One region of the Paenibacillus sp. NPDC093718 genome, then DNA from elsewhere that is predicted to be linked to it. Evidence: riboswitches for the same ligand, from Rfam matches in the RefSeq annotation. Region 1 holds a riboswitch; each other region holds the start of a gene.
What was found. Region 1 has a riboswitch for cyclic di-GMP ahead of ACQKPA_RS15520 (S-layer homology domain-containing protein). Riboswitches for the same ligand answer to the same signal wherever they lie in the genome.
Positions count from the first base shown of each region.

Region 1 (4,923 bases):
TTCGCTCAACGGCGGCTCCTGGATGGAAACGGACAATGGAACGGTGAGCGAAGGCTTGCCATTGAACGAAGGCGCCAATACGATCGTCGTAAAAGTTACCGCGAACGGCCGGGAAACGTTATACAAAATCACAGTTAACCGAATCAGCAGCGGCGGAGATAACGATAACGACGATGACGATGACAACAAAGGCAGCGGCGGTGGAGGAAGCACGACTTCACCTACGACTTCTTCCGAGCTCGACGTCACATTGAACGGCAATGACAATGTCTTTGCAACGGGTACGGCTTCTACTTCGGGCGGCCGGACGATAACGGCGGTTAAGGTGGATCAGGACAAGCTGGCCGATGCCATCTCGGAAGGCACAGGTCAGAGCTTGGCGATTCATTCGCCGAAGGAAGGCGATATGACGGTGGAAGGCTTGACGGCGGACGCTCTGCAGCAGCTGAGCGATAAGGGTGCCAACCTGGAAATCGGCAACCTGCTGGCGATTTATCCGGTTCCTGCAGCTAATATGGACCTCTCTTCCGTAGCAGGTCAATTGGGGAATGCAGAGCTTAGCGATATTGCCGTAAGCATCGACATCAAGCGTTCTTCGGAAGACCTGATTGCTTCGGCGAAAAGCCTTGCAGCAGCAGAAGGCTACGAGCTGCTGGTGGACCCGGTCGATCTGGATCTGACGTTTAGCCATGAAGGCGAGACGGTAAGAATCGGTCAGCTGAGCGGATATGCGCCAAAATACATCGCAATTCCGGAAGGCGTAGATCCGAACCGGATTACGACAGGCGTTATCGTTAACCCGGACGGCACCGTATTCCATGTACCGACGGTCGTAACAAAGATCGATAATCGGTACTTTGCACTCATCAATGATCTTCGCAGCAGCGGCTCCTATTCGGTCATCTGGAATCCGAAGGATTTCGACGATGTACAGTATCATTGGGGCAAAGAGGATGTCAACAATATTGCTGCAAGACTGAGTCTGAAGGGGAACGGAGATAACACGTTCTCGCCGAAGCGCCATGTGACACGCTCTGAATTTGCTGAAATTATCGTGTTGGGCCTAGGCTTGATGCGTCAGGACGCACCGCAAAACATCTTTCCAGATGTGCCAGCTTCGGCATGGTATCGTAATGCCGTAGCCCTTGCGGATGAAATTGGTATCGTTCGTGGTTATGATGACGGCAACTTCAAAGGCAGTCAGCAAATCACGAGAGAGCAAGGTTTTGCTATGATTGCCCGCGCGTACCGCTTGATTCAATCCGAAGATGTGCCAAATCAGGAGCAGATCGCTTCTACACTGGCACCTTATGCGGATGGGACAAACGTAGCGGGTTGGGCACAAGGCGATGTTGCTCAGCTGGTCAATGCGGGAATTATCCAAGGCAATGGCCCTAAACTCCTTAGTCCAAAAGCAGAAATGACACGTGCTGAAGTAACTGCACTGATTGCTAGAATGCTGAAAGTGACTAATCTGATTGATAAATAATGAAGTAACTAAGAACAACCATTGATGGCATGGAAGTCATCAATGGTTGTTTTTCATTTATTTTTAATCATGCATAGTTGGACCTTTTTCAGTATCCCTCTGGATGGCGATATTCGCCGATAGACCCGATAAGCTGAACCGTATCACAAGTAACGGCGAAGACATCAAAATTTTGGGTTAACAGCATTCACCAGCTCCATTAGGGTTGGTGATTTTTTATTTGCATTAATTAGCGAAGATGCCTTTTGTTTGGCGTCCCCATGGTGTGTGCCCGAGGGATTTGAAAGGTTATTACTACGATGCCTCCAGTAGTATTTATTTTGGTGCTGCTGATAAAGTCATAAATTTCCCGATTCGACAAATGGATACAAAATACTACAAAGATGAGTCTTTAGAGCCTAACTTATAAACCTTTTATAATATACTTTTAGTTTAATATTTAAATTTTTCAAATATATCAAACTCGTACGATAATGGCAAACCCATTGAAAGATGGGGACGCAAAGCTAAAGGGGCTAACGGATTTGCTGAACATGCAAATGCTACTGCCAGCCAGCTGCCGAATACGACGGAAGAGCCTCCGTCTATTAGCGTATGCCCGCTTTTGGATGGAGGTTTTTTTGTAATCTTAAAAAGAGGAGGGCTGTTTTTACCGTGAGGGTGTCCGTCTGTTTTGAATGGCGAGACGTCCGCATAACAAATTGGATTTGATAGTTATCGGCGATTACAATGCCAAGATGCGCTGTATTTGGACATGGTGGAATGGCAGAATCGCAGATCAATTTGCTTCGAGGTAGCTCAACAGAAAGAATTTGCTTTTGTCAGGAGGAAAGAAAAAAAGATGAAAATAAGAAATCAAAGAAGGTTATCTCTTCTAATGACAATCGTTATGGTATTGACGATGTTACCTTTTTACCCGTTAGAAGCAAGAGCAGCAACCACGCCAACACTTAATCTTGGTAATCCTGTTAGTGTAACCGAAGCAACCTATCAACTGCCCAATGCCACATTTGATAGCACAGGCGCCATTAAAGATGCGGGCGGATACTTTACTGTGACTGTAAATAGCGGCTCCATTGCCGTTGGGACGGCTGCAAGCGGAATTACCGAGTTGACTGAGGGTATCAAAATTAGTGGCATTGTTACTGACAAGTCTACACCTACCAATAGAGTGTTCAATTTTTCAAGTAATACGACGTACGAAGACATTCAAGCTGTTATTCGAAATATGAAGTTTACACAAGATCCTGGGAAAACGCAGAGTGTCACTGTAAACGTAGTACCAGGAGCGCCATTGACCGATGGAAAAACCTCGGTACGGACCTACGATGGACGCTATTTTGTATATGTCGCCAGACAGAGCACCATGACATTTAAAGATGCTGTAACGACTGCAGCGAGTAATAACGGACATCTTGTAGAGCCAACAGCAGATAATCCTGGGGAAATGTTTGCGATTGCCAATATGTTTGAGGAGTTTAAGAGCCCCTTTGGAGCTAGTAGTTGGAACTTTTTAAGTTTTATTGGCGCTACGAAGACTGAAGCACCTAACTGGGACACTGAAACTTCTACCGTGAGCAAATATGTATCAAACGGTCTGCCAACAAATCTGGAGACCTCAAAAGAATTTGTACCCAATGGACAATTAACCCACCTCACACTTCTGCTAGACACCACGAATCATAAAATTGGTTACTTGGCCGTAAATAATACACACGGAGGCTCCAGCGCATATAAAGACCCGGGAGTTATTGTTGAATATAATTCCGGTGTCATTAGTGACTTCATCACGGCCACACAAGATATCGAACTTCCAGTGATGGGCGGCAGTGTAACGATCGACGGAACAGCCGAGGTAGGCGAGACATTGACCGCGAACGTAACCGGGATCACATATACCCCGAATACGACAGACAATGTGCCGACCATCCAGTGGTACCGTAATGGCGTTGCTATACCGAATGCAACCGGCATAAGTTATACGCTAACGGCTGACGATGTTGGGACGGCCATTACCGTAAAGGTCACCGCCGATGGTATACATGCGTCAGGCAGCGTGACGAGCGAAGCCGTGGCTATGACAGATAAAACGCAACTGCAAGCTATGGTCGATAAGATAGCGGGTGAGAACTTGCAGCCGGCGGATTATACTCCGTCAAGTTGGCAGTCACTGCAGGATGCATTGACAGAGGCTGATCGCGTTCTGCAAGATCCGGATGCCACGCAGGTGGAGATCGACCAGGCGAATGAGAACTTGACGAATGCCTACGAAAATCTCGTAACCATTGACGCTGTTCTGGACAAGCTTGACCTTCGAGTTGCCAATTCGACTAATCACGAGGAGATTGAACTATCTCCGCCATTTAACGGCAATAAGTATCTAAATTACAAGGCTTCCGTAACGGAGGATGTTTACAGCGTTGCTGCTGCCATTGAACTGGTGAATCCCGACAGCAAGGCCAAATTGAGCTTTAACGGCAGCGAAGTTTCCGATCCTTCCGATTGGAATGACCTGCAGCTTCAAGTAGGCCTGAATGTCATTCAAGTTGAAGTGACGATCGGAAACAGAACGAACATCTATACCGTTGAGATTGTAAAAACCGATAAAACGGCACTTCAATCGAAAGTAGACAAGATCGGAACACTAAATTCGACCGACTATACTCAAGAGAGCTGGGACAAGCTTCAAGAGGCTTTGAAAGAAGCTAACAACGTACTGAATGATCCGAAAGCAACCCAAGAAGAAGTGAATAAAGCCCTTGAAGCATTAGAGAAAGCCCAAGAAGGACTGGTCCCAGCGAAGACTCCTGGAAACAATGGCGGCGGAGAAACAACGTCACCGGGTACCGGTTCAGGGACTAATTCTGGAACGGTTTCGACTCCAAACACGAATTCTTCCGGCGTTACCACTACGGTAAACGGTAAAGATTCTACGTTCGCCACCGGAAGCACCAAGACGGAAGGCGATGGAAACCATACGACGGTTCAAGTCGATTCGGGCAAGCTGTCAAATATTCTGGCTCAGGGCGATGGACAAAAACTTGCCATTCGCGTTCCTGTCGGTGGAGACACCAAGGTACAGGGCTTGACGGCAGCTGATATTAAGAAGCTGGCCGACACCGCCTCGACGCTGGAAATCGAAGATTTGCTGGCGATCTACCCAGTTCCCGGCAAGCAGTTGGATCTGGACGCGATCGCAAAGCAGTGGGACGCAAAGCTTGAGGATATTGCAGTAAGCATCAACATCAAACGCTCCCCTCAAGATTTGGCGGACAGTGCCCGCAAGCAGGCGGCAGCCAAAGGTTACGAGCTGCTGGTTCATCCAGTGGACCTTGACATGACCTTCACGCATGGCGACAAAACGGTTCGTTCCGGGCAGTTGAACGGATATGCGCCGAAATACATCGCGCTTCCGGAAGGCATTGATCCGAACC
Region 1 is NZ_JBNNUS010000004.1:593,845-598,767, reverse strand. Features, by position in the region: gene ACQKPA_RS15525 (S-layer homology domain-containing protein) at 1-1,489, shown strand, start outside; cyclic di-GMP riboswitch class I at 1,955-2,053, shown strand; gene ACQKPA_RS15520 (S-layer homology domain-containing protein) at 2,331-4,923, shown strand, end outside.

Region 2 (4,923 bases), on a different contig from region 1:
CCTAATAAAATTAGGTTTTTCACCTAAAAATATTAGATCTTTTTTGTTGAGCCTTCGAAGTGATTCCAAAAAACCGTCTCGTCTACGGGGAAACGGGTAGAAGGATGAGCCGGAACGGACTTCTTACCGATCGCAACCAGCATAACGGGAATCAAATAGCGCGGAACCCCGAATGCTTCTATGAAAAGGCTTGCGTTGTATCCGCCCATCGGGCATGAATCAAGACCGCGTGCCTTTGCAGCCAGCATGAGCTGCATGGCGGCCATGGAAGCGCTCCGTATCGCTTCTTCCTGGGCGAGCTCAGGCGCGTTGGTGTACGAATTCATAATTTGCCGGACCAGATTCGTTTTGACCTCCTCTGGCATGAATCCTGCCTGAACCGCTTGGTCATATATCGCTTCAGCATGATGGTGGGCCTGCAGATTTCCCATAACCGCGATAACAGCGGAGGCTTCAACAATTTGCCTTTGTCCATATGCGATGGGCAGCAGTTTTTCTTTGGCGGCCTTATCTGTAATAGCAAGATACGTCCAATGCTGCAGATTCCAAGCGGAAGGTGCGGTACTCGCAATCTCAAGCAATTCTTTAATCTCTTCATGACTGAGGTTGTGATGCGGGTCAAAATGTTTAACCGCTTGACGTTCACGTACAGTCGTTAAAAAATCGGTATGCGAGATGGATGACATACGAATCAGCTCCCTATCATAGTTATCTTCATTCTTAAAGCTGGGAAGGTGTTCCTAAAGCAGCGAACGGTTACTTGAAATATAGGATAATGATGCGTTCGAAACCATTCCCTATTTTGATAACTGTACCGATACAGTGGTGAGGTCCTGTATAATAAGAGTCACAAGGGGGGCGTGGTTGTGAAAAAGTATTTATCCATTCTTACCGATATGGAATCGAAAATTCAGGAAGGTCAATACCGTTCAGGGCAGAAGCTGCCTTCCGTTCGAAGTGCGGCACAATCCTACGGGTGCAGCATCAGTACGGTGATTCGCGCCTATACCGAGCTTGAGAAACGGCACGCCATTTATTCGGTTTCGCAAAGCGGCTATTATGTCGTCCAGAAAGACGGGGATTCGGATAACATGGACAAGGGTTTGATTGATTTTGCTTCGGCCTCTCCGGACGTGAATGTATTCCCGTATCTGGATTTTCAGCATTGCCTGAACAAGGCGATTGATACCTATAAATATGAACTGTTTACCTATGGCGATCCGCAGGGGATGGAGAAACTCCGCCACACGCTTGTGTCCCACCTGGCTGACAGTCAGGTATTTACCGTTCCAGATCGGATCGTGGTGACATCAGGTGCAAATCAAGCGCTGGAGATACTGGCTAAGATGCCGTTTCCAAACGGAAAATCGGTGATTCTGGTTGAGCAGCCCAGCTACAATAACTATTTGGAGTATCTGGAGTCGGAAGGACTATCCGTCATGGGCATACCTCGCTCAACAGCCGGGATCGATCTGGGAGCACTTGAGGACCGGTTCAAAACGGGGAACATTAAGTTTTTCTATACGATGTCCAGGTATCATAACCCTCTCGGAACGTCGCTTCGAATGGAAGAGCGGAAAGCGATCGCCGCTCTGGCCAGCCAATATGACGTGTTTGTGTTGGAAGATGATTACATGGCTGACCTGGGCAGTGGACGCGGATTCGACCCCATCTATGCTTATAACCAAACCTCGCACATCATCTACTTGAAGAGCTTTTCAAAGATTATTTTTCCAGGGCTGCGTTTAGGTGCCGTTGTGCTGCCGGAAAAGCTGCTGGAGGGATTTCATGCCTATAAAAAATATGGTGATACCTCACTGCTGTCCCAAGCAGCGCTCGAAATATATATCAGCAACGGTATGTATGAACGGCATAAACAGAAAATCTACAGTCAATATGAAACCAGAATGCAGGCTTTAGACTCTGCTGTGAAAAGGTACGGGGCAACCGGACTTGTTAAAGTCGTACCCGGTGACGGCGGAATATACAAATTGTTCGAGCTGCCGCAGACGGTTAACTTAGAGCGACTGATCAAGCGGCTGAAAATGCGGAACATCTTGGTGATGCCCGGTAAGCTGTTTTATTTGTCCGATTTCCTGGAACGCGAGAAGTTTATTCGTATCAGTATTTCCAGAGCACGCCTTACGCAGATAGAGGAGGGGGTCCAAGCGATCATTGAGGAAGTGAAGCGGGAAGTCGGTAATCTTTGGTGATCCTATCGGATCGGTTTATATTTCGGTTGCAATTCATGAAATTGTATTTTATATTCATTTAGTAGTCATATTGATAAAAAATGCTATTACTTTCGATTGTTTTTGAATGGTGTTGCTTTCCCACATTCGACAATGATCGCGGATTAATTTTATGAAATGACATCGTACGATAATGGCAAACCCACTGAAAAGTGGCGACGCAAAGCTACAGGGGCTAAGGTGGATCGCTCGCATCCGCTATGCCAGCCAGTTACCGAATACGACGGGAGCCCACCGTCTATTCAGACGTGGGCTTTTTGTGTTTATTTTTAAAATTTCCGTTTTCTCACCTAATTCTTTAAGGGTGGAGAAGTAGTAGCTAACGTAAAAACTGCCAACGTTTTCAAGGAGGGAAACAAACCAATCGATTGATCACCATCTAAACCAACAAGGAGTGGTATTCATGAATATGGACCAGGTCAGGAAATTGCTAGCTAGTAAATTAACCATTCTTAAACAGCCGGAATGTCCCAACATCGGTCTTGTTGGTCCCGTTAGGCTCCCTGTGCAGTTGGAGGACAATGAGGCTGTATTTAAATGGTATACTTGGTTGAATACAGGCAATTCATTTATGGATAAGAATGATATTCTGGAATCATTATCTCAGGCAGATCTCGCTTCACATCAGCAGTCTTCCGTACTAGTATTTGGCGATTTTGCCAATGAGGAGCATGCCTTGATACGGATGCACAGCATTTGCCATACTGGAGATATCTTTGGAAGTAAACGATGCGATTGCGGCTACCAACTGCGGCAATCCATGCGCATGATCATTGAAAACGGTAGTGGAGCTCTCTTTTATTTGGCGAATCACGAGGGTCGCGGAATAGGGCTTTTCCCCAAATCGTTAGCTTATCTTTTGCAAGATGAGGGGTGCGATACTGTAGAGGCCAATCTAAGCCTTGGCTTTGCAGATGACCATCGATCTTATGATGAAGCCATACGTGTACTTCAGAGCTTGCGGCAAAAACCAGTCACCCTTATTACAAACAATCCTAGAAAGCTGCAGTCTTTGCGGGAAAAGGGACTTTTAACCGATCATCATAAATCCATTTGGGGAGATGTATCCGAGCATAATAATCGATATTTGGCAACGAAGATCGAAAAATCGGGTCATATTTACGACTCCTTGGTGGAGACAGCTTTATTATGATGGGGAGTGTTAATCATATGAAATTAGACCAACATTTTATGAAGCTGGCATTGGATTTGGCAGGTACGGCCAGTGGGAAAACCAACCCGAATCCGGTCGTTGGCGCACTGATAGTAAAAGACGGACAAGTAGTCGGTGCAGGTGTTCATCGAAAAGCAGGGGAACCTCATGCGGAGGTGCATGCATTCCAGATGGCTGAAGGATATACCGAAGGCGCAACGCTCTATGTTACGCTGGAACCAAGCCCTCAATCCTCTCCTTGCATAGAATTAGTCCTAAATTCGGGGATCGCAAGAGTGGTCGTGGCGATGCAGGATCCGAATCCGGAGGTGGCCGGAAGAGGCATTCAATTGTTGAGAGAGAATGGAATAGAAGTTGATGCGGGTGTATTGGAGAAGGAAGCCGAACTACTCAATGAACGATTCGTGCACAATATGTCACAACGACGGCCGTTTATCATTTCGCAGGTAGCCATGACGCTTGACGGGAAAATTGCCACGTATACGGGGCATTCAAAATGGGTTACATGTGATGAAACACAGCTTGTGGTACATAAATTGAGAAACAAAGTCGATGCCATATTAGTAGGAATTAATACGGTTTTGGCCGATGATCCCCTCCTTACGACCCGACTGCCAGAAGAAAGCGGGAAGAATCCGATCCGGGTAATTTTAGATTCGAATTTGAGATTGCCTGAGGATGCCAAAGTTACCGATTGTTCAGTAGCAAAGACATGGGTAGTCACGAAGGAGGATGCTGATCTGGAAAGAGTGCGCATGCTGCAGCAAAAAGGAATTGAAGTTCTGTTCGTCCCTGTGAACCGTTTCGGGCTGGACCTCCATGCGCTATCGGAGATGTTATATCAGCGAGGTGTTACCGACCTGCTGGTAGAAGGAGGCAGCGAAGTAAACGGGTCATTCCTTCGGGCCAACCTTATTGACAAATGGATGGTTTATATCGCCCCCAAAGTGTTAGGAGGACGGAAATCCTTCTCGCCGTACGGAGGCTCGGATTTGGAATTAATGGATGAGGCGCTGCACGTAAAAATTCATGCTGTTCAACAAATCGGCGAAGATATTTGCATCACCGCTTATCCGAATTACGATTGTTCTATGTCTAAGAGTGACTACCTAATAGATAATCTAAATGAAATTTCCTTGAATGGTTTTTAGTGTGAGCGCTTGTCTTCATCTCTATGAGCGTCTCAGCAAAGCTTATTCTAATTTTCGATCCAACTGGTTACCAGGCACCCTATTGATAGCATAAATCAGATGGTATATCTTTGTAAGAGCATTCCCTGACCGTAAAAGGGCGGGAGTATCTGGATCGAAAGGAAGATGAGTACGCATGGAAAATATCAATAAAGTGTACAACACCGCGGTCGAAGCTACGCTGGAGGTCATCGGCGGGAAGTGGAAACCTGTCATTCTCTTTCATCTTACCTTTGGAAAAAGACGCAATAGTGAATTTTTAAGCCTGATTCCCCAGATCACCCAAAAAATGCTGACACAGCATCTG
Region 2 is NZ_JBNNUS010000001.1:1,052,970-1,057,892, reverse strand. Features, by position in the region: gene ACQKPA_RS05190 (nitroreductase family protein) at 33-686, opposite strand; gene ACQKPA_RS05185 (PLP-dependent aminotransferase family protein) at 867-2,213, shown strand; cyclic di-GMP riboswitch class I at 2,378-2,471, shown strand; gene ACQKPA_RS05180 (GTP cyclohydrolase II) at 2,656-3,405, shown strand; gene ribD (bifunctional diaminohydroxyphosphoribosylaminopyrimidine deaminase/5-amino-6-(5-phosphoribosylamino)uracil reductase RibD) at 3,423-4,577, shown strand; gene ACQKPA_RS05170 (winged helix-turn-helix transcriptional regulator) at 4,753-4,923, shown strand, end outside.
Region 2: another riboswitch for cyclic di-GMP. It lies ahead of ACQKPA_RS05180 (GTP cyclohydrolase II); the one in region 1 lies ahead of ACQKPA_RS15520 (S-layer homology domain-containing protein).

Region 3 (4,923 bases), on a different contig from region 1:
GTCAACCCGTCATGGACGTCATATTAACGGGGCTGCCGGCTACACTCGAATTAGCGGTCGGTGCGTTGATCGTAATGCTGGTCGTATCCATCCCGCTCGGATCGCTGTCCGCCCTTTATCGGAACAGCTGGATAGATCAATTGAGCAGAATCCTATCCATTCTTGGAGCCGCCGTTCCAAGTTTTTGGCTTGGCCTTATTTTTATCGATTTATTCGGCGTGCGCCTGAACTGGCTGCCCATTATGGGAAGAGACGGATGGATTACCCTGGTCTTGCCGTCATTGACGCTTGGTTTGGCGATTTCCAGTGTATATGTTCGTTTACTCCGCTCCAGCTTGCTTGATTCGCTTAGCCAGGAATTTATCCGTGCCGCGAGAGCGCGAGGTCTGTCGGAGAGGAGAATTTTTTTCGTGCATGCCTTCAGGCACAGCCTCCCTCCTGTCATTACCTTTTTCGGCGTCAGTTTAGGAAGCTTGATCGGCGGGGTGCTAGTCATTGAAGTTCTATTTGCGTACCCAGGGGTAGGGAAGCTTGTTGTGGATGCCATACGCCAACGCGACTATCCCCTTATCCAGGGCTACATTTTAATGATGGCGGTTATCGTTTTTATGGTAAACACAGGCGTGGATTTATCTTACCGGTATTTAAACCCTGAAATGAAGCTCAAAGAAAGGGGGATTCATGGATGAAGGGCATGTCTTCACCATTGCCAAAGATAAAAAAGCCGGGCTGGCAAGGGATCCTCGCATTGGTTAGCCTGTTCCTTGTTTTATTGGTTATCGTTTACGTATTTATTTTCTTAAAACATGATCCAACATTAACAAACCTGGATCATCGCCTTCAAGGATCGAGTCTTCAGCATCCGCTCGGAACAGACCAGCTCGGCCGGGATGTTCTTACCAGGCTTTTGCTGGGAGGACAACAAACGATGGGATACAGCTTGCTGGCTCTGTTGGTTTCTCTCGTGATTGGAGTCCCGTTTGGTCTTATTTCAGGATTTAAACGAGGGGTCGTGGACCGTATTTTCATGCGTATTGCCGATGGATTTCTATCTTTCCCCGATACGATTGTCGCGATTGTTCTGAGCGGATTGCTTGGAGCCGGGATCAGCAACCTTGTGCTTGCCATTGTGATGGTAAAATGGGTCAGTTATGCCCGGCTTGTTCGCAGCACGGTATTATCGGAATCCCAAAAAGAATACATCCTGATTGCTCGAACCAATGGCTTATCTTCAGGTAAAATCATGCGCAAGCATTTATTCCCTCATATTGTAGGGCATGTTCTCGTACTTGCAAGTCTTGATCTTGGGAAGATTATCCTGCTCATTTCCGCCTTTTCATACATTGGACTCGGGGCTCAGCCCCCCACTCCGGAATGGGGAGCTATGCTTAACGACTCTCGGTCCTATTTCCAATCCAATCCAGAATTAATGATATATCCCGGTTTATCCATTGTATTGGCTGTACTGCTAACGAATATGCTGGGGGATTATTTACGCGATCATTTTGATGTAAGAAAAGAGGTGCGGTCATGATGCTGTCAGTCGAGCAAGTATCTATTAGCAGCAGAGACAAGAAGATTATCGATAACGTCACACTCTCCATCCGTGAAGGTGAATGGTATGCACTGGTTGGACAAAGCGGCAGTGGAAAATCCTTGCTCTCCCTGGCAATCGGTCAAATGCTCCCGCCTAATTTGCGGGTCGAAGGAAACATATACTATAAGGAACTCCATCTTTTGTCTTTATCGCCTAAACGAATGAGAACCGTTCGCGGCTCAAAACTAGCCTATATTTTTCAAGATTACCAGGGTTCATTTACACCCTTCAGAACGATTGGCCAGCATTTTGAAGAATACCAGAAAGCACACGGTATCTCCGATTCCAAAACTCGGCGGCTCAGCGCATTTGCTGCACTGGATTCCGTTGGGTTAGACGAATCCCTGTATCTTCGGTATCCGTTTCAATTAAGCGGAGGGCAGCTTCAACGGGTCTCCATTGCTATGGCACTTCTGCTGTCGCCGGATTTATTAATTGCCGATGAAATCACCACGGCGCTGGACAGTGTCTCCGGCCATAAGATTTTGGAACTCCTTGCAATGAAGCAAAAAGAGACAGGCTTTGCCATTCTATTCATCACCCATGATTGGCGCCATGTCAAACGTTACGCCAACCGTCTGGCTGTCATGAGGGAGGGTCAAATCATTGAATCGGGCGAGAAAGATTTTGTTCTTGCGCATCCTCAGCATGAGTATACCCAAACATTAATCCATGCGGCCCCAACGCTAAATCACAGCCCTTCATCGGCCGTACGGGAGGCGGAGATTGTATGAAGCTGCTATCCGTTAAACAGCTTACGAAGTCATATCAAGGACAAAAAACAGCCATTAACAACCTCTCCTTCGAACTGAATCAAGGGGAATGTCTTGGTCTTGTCGGGGAAAGCGGCTGTGGCAAAAGCACGCTCGCTCGCTGCTTGCTGCGAATCGAGACGATCGACGGAGGCGCAATTCATTTCAAGAATGAAGCGATTGAACAGCTTAATGAGCGGCAATTGCACCCTTACCGGCAAAAAATGCAAATCGTGTTCCAAAATCCATCCGCTGCTTTGAACCCCAAGCTTAAGATAAAGGATTCACTGATAGACCCGTATGAGCAGTACCGGAAGAAGCTCAGTCTCCGACATTTTTCCTATACCTCTAAGGAGGCCTTCGTCAAGCAGCTTCTTGACGCCGTTGAACTACCGGAGCGTTTAGCGAATCAGTATCCGCACGAATTAAGCGGCGGACAACGCCAGCGTGTAACGATTGCGCGTGCGATCAGCATCGAACCGGAACTCATCGTGTTGGATGAACCTACGGCAAGCCTGGATGTGATTACACAGGGAGCCGTTCTTGCTTTATTGACAGAGCTTCGCTCTTCTTTAAATTTGTCTTACTTATTTATTTCACATGATTTAGCTGCTGTAACTCAAATGAGTCAACGAATCCTGGTTATGAAAGATGGGAAACTCGTAGATCAATTTCATCGCGATCATTTGTTTTCGGAGGAACGGCATCCGTATACCCGGGAGCTCATTTCGATCTTTTAGATAAAAATAACATGACGCAGCTGCCAGCGGAAATACATGAGGCACAGAAGGTATCTTCTGTGCCCATTTTGATTCACATATGCTTTTTGATATATTCCTCTTGGTTTTTTAATTGCATGTAACGAACAATCAGATCATCCAACGACTGTGAAATGGCGACAACATCTTGATGCACCAATTCAAAGCTGCCGGCCATTCGCTCAAGTTCTTTTCGGAGAAGTTCGAGTTTTTTCGATACTTGTTTGAGTTCGCTCTCGATAGAAATCACCTTGTTCACCCACCCCCGTCGTAACAAGTGATTGATGACAGTTGCTGATAATACGAATCAACCTAAGCTAAGCGGTTAATAATGGAATCGATCTTCTGTTCATCGCTGCTGCTGCATTCGGCAGCTCATAGCCAAAAATAAAAAAACTCCATCCATTATGATAACCACAACAAAATAGACGGAGGCTTCCGTCGTATTCGGCAGCTGGCTGGCATCGCAGTCTTAAGAAGATCCACATTAGCCCCTGTAGCTTTGCGTCGCCACTTTTCAGCGGGTTTGCTATTATCGTACGAAATATGAATTTGTCGAATATTCAAACATATTATGACATATTCAAACTATAACTTACATTGTTTTTCATTTAATATAGGCCGCACGACCTAAAATTTCATATTTTTGTTATATTTATCAATCACTCTCACACATGTACAGAATCACTTTTTGCGCCAAGCAGGTTGATAGACCGACTTCGGGGGAGGGAACTGGTGAATCCAGTTAATGATCCGGGTCGATATCCACTGGCATATAACTGCAAGGATAATAATTTTCCAATCGATCACATAGGCAGCGAAGGCGAATATAATTCCATTCATCCAGAACAATGAGGTACCTGGGTTGATTCTTTTATACTTATATATGGCTAAGGCAACATAACCGATTCCCCCGTTCGATACCCTCTGTTTTATGAGAATGGCGACACCTGTCCCGAGAATAACCGAGCCGAATAGAAGATCGATCCATACGTTGCCGAACGGGGGTTCTAAGAACACCTCGAAGAAATTAACGGAAACGGACGTCACTGTTATAACAAATATGGTCCCGAAGGCGCTGACACCATCAAGATAAGGGACTGTAAAGACGAGGAAAATAAAATTAGCGAGCCACAGTCCGAGACTCATCGGGATCTCGAACGCATGGTTCAGAAGCACCGCGATTCCAGCTCCTCCCCCCGAAGGAATGGCGTGAGGAAACAAGAACATAGCCATGGCAAAGCCTTGAATGATGGAGCCGGCGGTAATGTAGAAAAGTTTCTTGGAAGCATGACGATAGAAAAAGGGGCTCTTCCGCCCGGGTAGGATATGTAAGTTCACACGGAATCATCCTTCATAGATTAGAGTAACAAGCCAGTCCTGCTTTTTTAGTGTATGCTTGTTCCCTGAAGGGGATACCGGGATAGATCTTTTAAACGAAAATATGTATAGGCTGACTCTGGAGATATCCATAGGCAGCCCTCTAGTATTTATCATTCTCTTGTGGTTTGGTCTATGTTTAAATTACGTAACAAAATCCATCTGTTTGTTTCTCTCTCACCCCGAGCTCAAACGTATCTTGTCGAAGACCCCGGCGCATCGTTTCAAGGGAAAGCACTTCGGTGGGTTGGATATTTCCCAAATGTACATGAGGTCCAAATTTACGGAGAAGCATCGCTTGCTGCTGCTTAAGAGGTGCCTCCCAAATCAGCTTTCTTGCATCCGACACGTTGTCGATGATATGATTTATCATTTCTTCCTGACACTCGCCATGCTTATCGTAAATACCGATGCCTAGTCCTGACTCGCGCGCTTC
Region 3 is NZ_JBNNUS010000001.1:1,123,510-1,128,432, forward strand. Features, by position in the region: gene nikB (nickel ABC transporter permease) at 1-689, shown strand, start outside; gene nikC (nickel transporter permease) at 686-1,534, shown strand; gene ACQKPA_RS05475 (ABC transporter ATP-binding protein) at 1,531-2,331, shown strand; gene ACQKPA_RS05480 (ABC transporter ATP-binding protein) at 2,328-3,089, shown strand; gene ACQKPA_RS05485 (Spo0E family sporulation regulatory protein-aspartic acid phosphatase) at 3,163-3,357, opposite strand; cyclic di-GMP riboswitch class I at 3,554-3,648, opposite strand; gene ACQKPA_RS05490 (YitT family protein) at 3,792-4,436, opposite strand; gene ACQKPA_RS05495 (phosphosulfolactate synthase) at 4,627-4,923, opposite strand, start outside.
Region 3: another riboswitch for cyclic di-GMP. It lies ahead of ACQKPA_RS05485 (Spo0E family sporulation regulatory protein-aspartic acid phosphatase); the one in region 1 lies ahead of ACQKPA_RS15520 (S-layer homology domain-containing protein).

Region 4 (4,923 bases), on a different contig from region 1:
GCTGTTGTGAGGCGCCGAGGGTACGAATCATTCCCCATCGCCATTGTGCTTTATTTTCCTGAATGAGTTTTCGTTCAAGGTAGAAATTAGATCACAAAGGCGAACGCTTTCGCTTGTCCGGAACGCTTCGTCCTCTCCGCTTCGTGTATAAAAAAAGCCTCAGATGACGCCGAAATACTAACTCACAAGTAAAAAAAAGGGCCCCGCTCGGCAAATCCGAATGCGGAGAACCCCTTGACGATTCATCAGTTACTTTTTCGCTTCCAAGGCTTTTTGGTAGATTTCAAGGTATTGGGTTAGTTAGAGTCCGTCTAATCCCTTAACGTAGGCGTCCCATGCCGCGGCGCTGTATCATCCATGCTGTAGGCATAACTGACCAGCGCGGTAGACAATGCTCCAATAACGTTGTCTGGTTCCCGGTTGGCCATTTGCTGAACCGCGTCAGCGTTTTGTGTAAAGGCAGCCGGATCAATTAATCCCTCCAAACTCCCTAGAAATGGTGTGCTCCCATCCATCATTAGAGATGACTGGACGATAAGGATCGATAAATTTGTCACATACGTTTTCGATTTGGCCGGCATCCTTGTCCGGCCAGATCTTTTTAAGCATTTGCTGCGTTTCATTTGCGATTCGTCTCAGTTGACGATCATCGGACGAAGAAAGTCAGGGTCCGGAAGAGCTTTTTTATCGACTTTCCCGATAGGGGTAAGCGGCAAACTTTCCATCTGTACCACAAGAGAGGGCAGGAAATATTCAGGCAAATTCCGGGCTAAATACGCCATAACTTCCGTTTCGGACAACACCTGTTTCGCAACATAATATGCGCATATTATCGGATTTCCACTTCCGTCCGCTTTGACGGCTACCGCGGCTTTCAAGATTCCGTTGTGTTCCAAAAGGCGAGTCTCGATTTCTCCCGGTTCCACTCGATACCCTCGGATCTTCACTTGATCGTCGATTCGCCCGATCATTTCGATATTGCCATCCGGCAGCCATAAGGCCAAATCCCCCGTTCGATATAACCTTTCCCCGAGGAGCGGATGTTCCACAAACTTGGTTTCTGTCAATTCCAGCCGGTTCAAATACCCCCGCGCGATACCGTCTCCTCCGACGCAAAGCTCTCCCACTACTCCGATGGGCTGAAGCTTCAACTGTTTATCCAGGATATAAGCGGAGGAATTGCATATTGGTCTGCCAATTGGAATGACGGATTCGAATTCACGTTCGATCGGGAAATAAGTGGAGAACGTCGTGTTTTCCGTCGGACCGTACATATTGACCATCCGCAGATCGGGACACCTCTTCCTTACGGCATTTACGTGCTTCGGCGACAACGCTTCTCCGCCGACTAGCAAGGTGTTCAACGTACGAAAGACGTCTGGGTCCTGTTCGGCCAGATTATGGAACAGAGCAATAGTCAGAAACCAAGCCGTAATGTGGTGGCCGATGATAGTTTCCTTCAATTTGTGAAGGTCAAATAGGTCCGTGTCCTTCATCAAATACAAGGTAGATCCGTTCAAAAGGGATCCCCAAATTTCAAAGGTCGACGCATCGAATGCAATTGTACCGGTTTGCAAAATTCGATGCTCCTTGGAAAAATTGAAATAATGGGTATTCTTGACCAGTCTTACGATGTTTCGATGTTCAACCATGACCCCTTTCGGTGTCCCCGTTGATCCGGACGTATAGATGATATACGCTAGACTTTGTGAGGTTACTGCAGATATCGTATGGGGACAGCGGTCAAGGTAAAGCTGCGCGTTGTCCCAATAAATTACTTTTCCTTCAAATGCTAAGTCAGGCTTCCAACTGGAAGGGGCCAGCAAAAATCCCGCCCGACTGTCCTCGAGCATATATTCGATTCTTTCGCACGGAGAATCGGCTTCGATGGGCATATAAGCGCCGCCAGCCTTCAATATGGCTGTAAGCCCTACAATCATACTGATAGACCGATCCGCAACAATGCCAACGACGCTCTCCGGCCTTACGCCGTGATCCTGCAGTGCTTTTGCAAGCTGGTTTGCGTGTTCGTTCAATTCCCGATAGGACATCTGATGGTCCTCGGTCATAACCGCCGGGCGATCGGGGGTTAAGCGGACCTGTTCCTCAAACAAGTAATGGACCGTTTGTCCGGAAGGATAGTCCGTCTTAGTACCGCTGAAAGCCAGAATCTGTCTCTCCTCTTCTTCGGACATCATGCGTATGTCGGCAATCTCTTTCTCGGGAAAATCTGCTACTTCATGCACAATACGGCTCAAGTGGCTCCCCATCTGCTCGATCGTTTCTTTTCTGTACGAGCGGGTCGAATATTCAAGGCGTATCATGATAAATTCCTTCTTAAAAGCCGTCAAAGCAAGCTCAAACGTCCCCAACTGATCGGATTTCAAAGGAATGGTATTGGCGTTTTGCCAAGTAAATGCCGCTTTGATGAACGGGTTGCCGCTCAGATTCTTACGCATATTCCGATCTTCGAGTGCTTGCATCGTGTTATGCTTAACTTCTATCAGAAACTCACCTAATGGCTTATGTACAGTAGGAGAGTAACGTATAGGAAACATCTGGTTTTCCAACAGATACCCGATTACAGGATCATCCTCGCCGGTATATTTGGCAAGCAGGATCGCATAACAGGCCATAAGTGCCATATCCACAGTTATTCCGAAATTAAACGCAAGTTCATGGAGTCTTCGGGTCGTTGCAAAATCAAGGGAAAAACTAACCCGGTTTCCTTTATCGTTGGCCCATCCCCCCCTCGGCAATTCGTCAATTGATACTTCACATGTCGTTTGTTCCATGACCATCAACCTCCCGGATAATCGATTCATTAATGTCTGATTGTTAACGAACAGAAAAATCCTCTCGCATTCTGCGATGAAGTAATGTCCCCCTTCAACACCGCAAAAATGACACCTTTCGGACGTATGGAGCTTTCACACTCCGATCTTATTGTGCTGAATAGTTTATCTTGTTTCCCGTAGCAGACCGATATCCAGTTGTTTTTTGGAACGTCAAAAAAACCCCTTTCTTCAATTCAAAATAATGAATAAAACGGAGGTTTCCCGTTGTATTCGGCAACTGGCTGGCATCGCGGTAGCAGTAAATCCCGCATTAGCCCCTATAGCTTTGCGTCGCCACCTTTCGGTGGGTTTGCTATTGTCGTACAAAAAAAGTATTTAAATTGTAAACCATGATTATATTATGTATTCGATTTACAATTACTGTATCTTGTTTCCAGATTAAAATCGATAGGTCTTTTGTTCAATATTGTCTTTCTAGAATTGTTTTGATGATACTGTTAACCATCATGAAACTCTAGGTCAAGATAGTTAATCTTTACTAATTTTTGCTTTTCGCCGACTTCACTCTACTTCACTTAACTACCTATTAAAACTATATTATTCAAAAGTCAGGATACGTTTTTACAAATAAAATTCGATTATGAACAGAGACATACACATGTTTATGTCCCTCGGCAGAATTCCATAAAATTACGCCATTACTCTAATAGAATCCGTATTAACTCTCCCCTATCCCAGCGTATTCTTCTGTTATTACTTGGATATTGGATGATGGCTAATTAAGGCAATAGTTCTATTTTCAACTTCACTCCTATATCCATTGCCCTAGCTACGACATCGGAAATCATTAGATCCAATTACTTCAGTCTCTTATCAACTGAGACTAAAATACCGGTTATAACTGGTAAGGACATCTCGCTTCGGAAGAGAAAACTTTCATAAGTTCAACTTTTCTTCCAAGTAGCGGTTACAACGAATGCAATTGCATAACCGTTCACTCAAAACACAGCACAAAACCATCGGAATCAACTTATAGGTTTATGCTCTTGTCCCTATGGATCACTGGACAATAAAGCAAAGAGCCGTTGTCCAGGACAACGGCCTCATATTGCTATATGTCAATAACAGTTTTAAAAAGGGCCGGTTATTTTCACATTGATTTTATTGGATTCAACCGTTACCCCGTTCAATGTAATTCGAATCGACAACTCGGCTTGCCCCGGATGCTTGGCGATAATCTTTCCTTTTGGGTCAATCTCCGCCTTATCCGGACGGCTGCTCAAATACTCAATCTGAGCGCCGGATAACTCCTTAGTCGTTCTTCCTCTCTCAAGGAAGACTTCGTAGGAATAACCGACTTCATCTCCCGGCTGAAGCTGGAGCGATTCAGCCTCGAGCTGTACTTTGTCTAGCGGCATCACCAGATTCGGGTCGCTATACTTCATCAGCTCGCTGCCATATTTGAAATAGAAGTTGCCAAAGTCGTCCTGTGCAAGCTTTTCCGCATTGCCCTCCAACAAGATGGACAGCGATTTGCTTGCTGTGTCAATCTTAAACAGCTTGCTCGTATACGTATGGTCAGCAACATATCCCGTAAAAATGGTACCGTACACATTGCCGTCGGTTCCAACGGTCAAGCGAGGATTGCTGTGAGCATAATCTGCTGTAGGAAACATATCCTCGCTGTAAATAATCTCTTGGCGTTCCGTATCATAGACGAACAGAGCCCCCAGCGCCATTCCCCATATGTTACCGTCCGGGCCCCATATCAAAGAAGTCACTGCTTTTTTGCCCGGAACAGGTACCTGTTCCAGCTCTACTCGGCCGGATGCTGTATCGTAAATGGCAAGCTTCCCCTCTCCGCCGGTCATCGCGCCGGTGGCCATAAACAGCTTTCCATTTTTGTAAAGCAACGAATTGATCGAATGGCCGGATATAATGTCGCGCTTCACATCAAACTTTCCGGTAACGGGATTGTAGACCGTAAGAGCCCCGCCTGTTTTGCCTGCAATTGGATAGGAACCGATGTATAACAGGTTTTCTTCCTCGACCCCGAGCATGGCTACGGGCCGGTCTTGCTCCGAACCCAGCTGACCAAGCCGCAGCGGATTATTCGGTTCTGATG
Region 4 is NZ_JBNNUS010000007.1:84,074-88,996, forward strand. Features, by position in the region: gene ACQKPA_RS21060 (hypothetical protein) at 312-485, opposite strand; gene ACQKPA_RS21065 (non-ribosomal peptide synthetase) at 636-2,795, opposite strand; cyclic di-GMP riboswitch class I at 3,068-3,162, opposite strand; gene ACQKPA_RS21070 (hypothetical protein) at 3,929-4,923, opposite strand, start outside.
Region 4: another riboswitch for cyclic di-GMP. It lies ahead of ACQKPA_RS21065 (non-ribosomal peptide synthetase); the one in region 1 lies ahead of ACQKPA_RS15520 (S-layer homology domain-containing protein).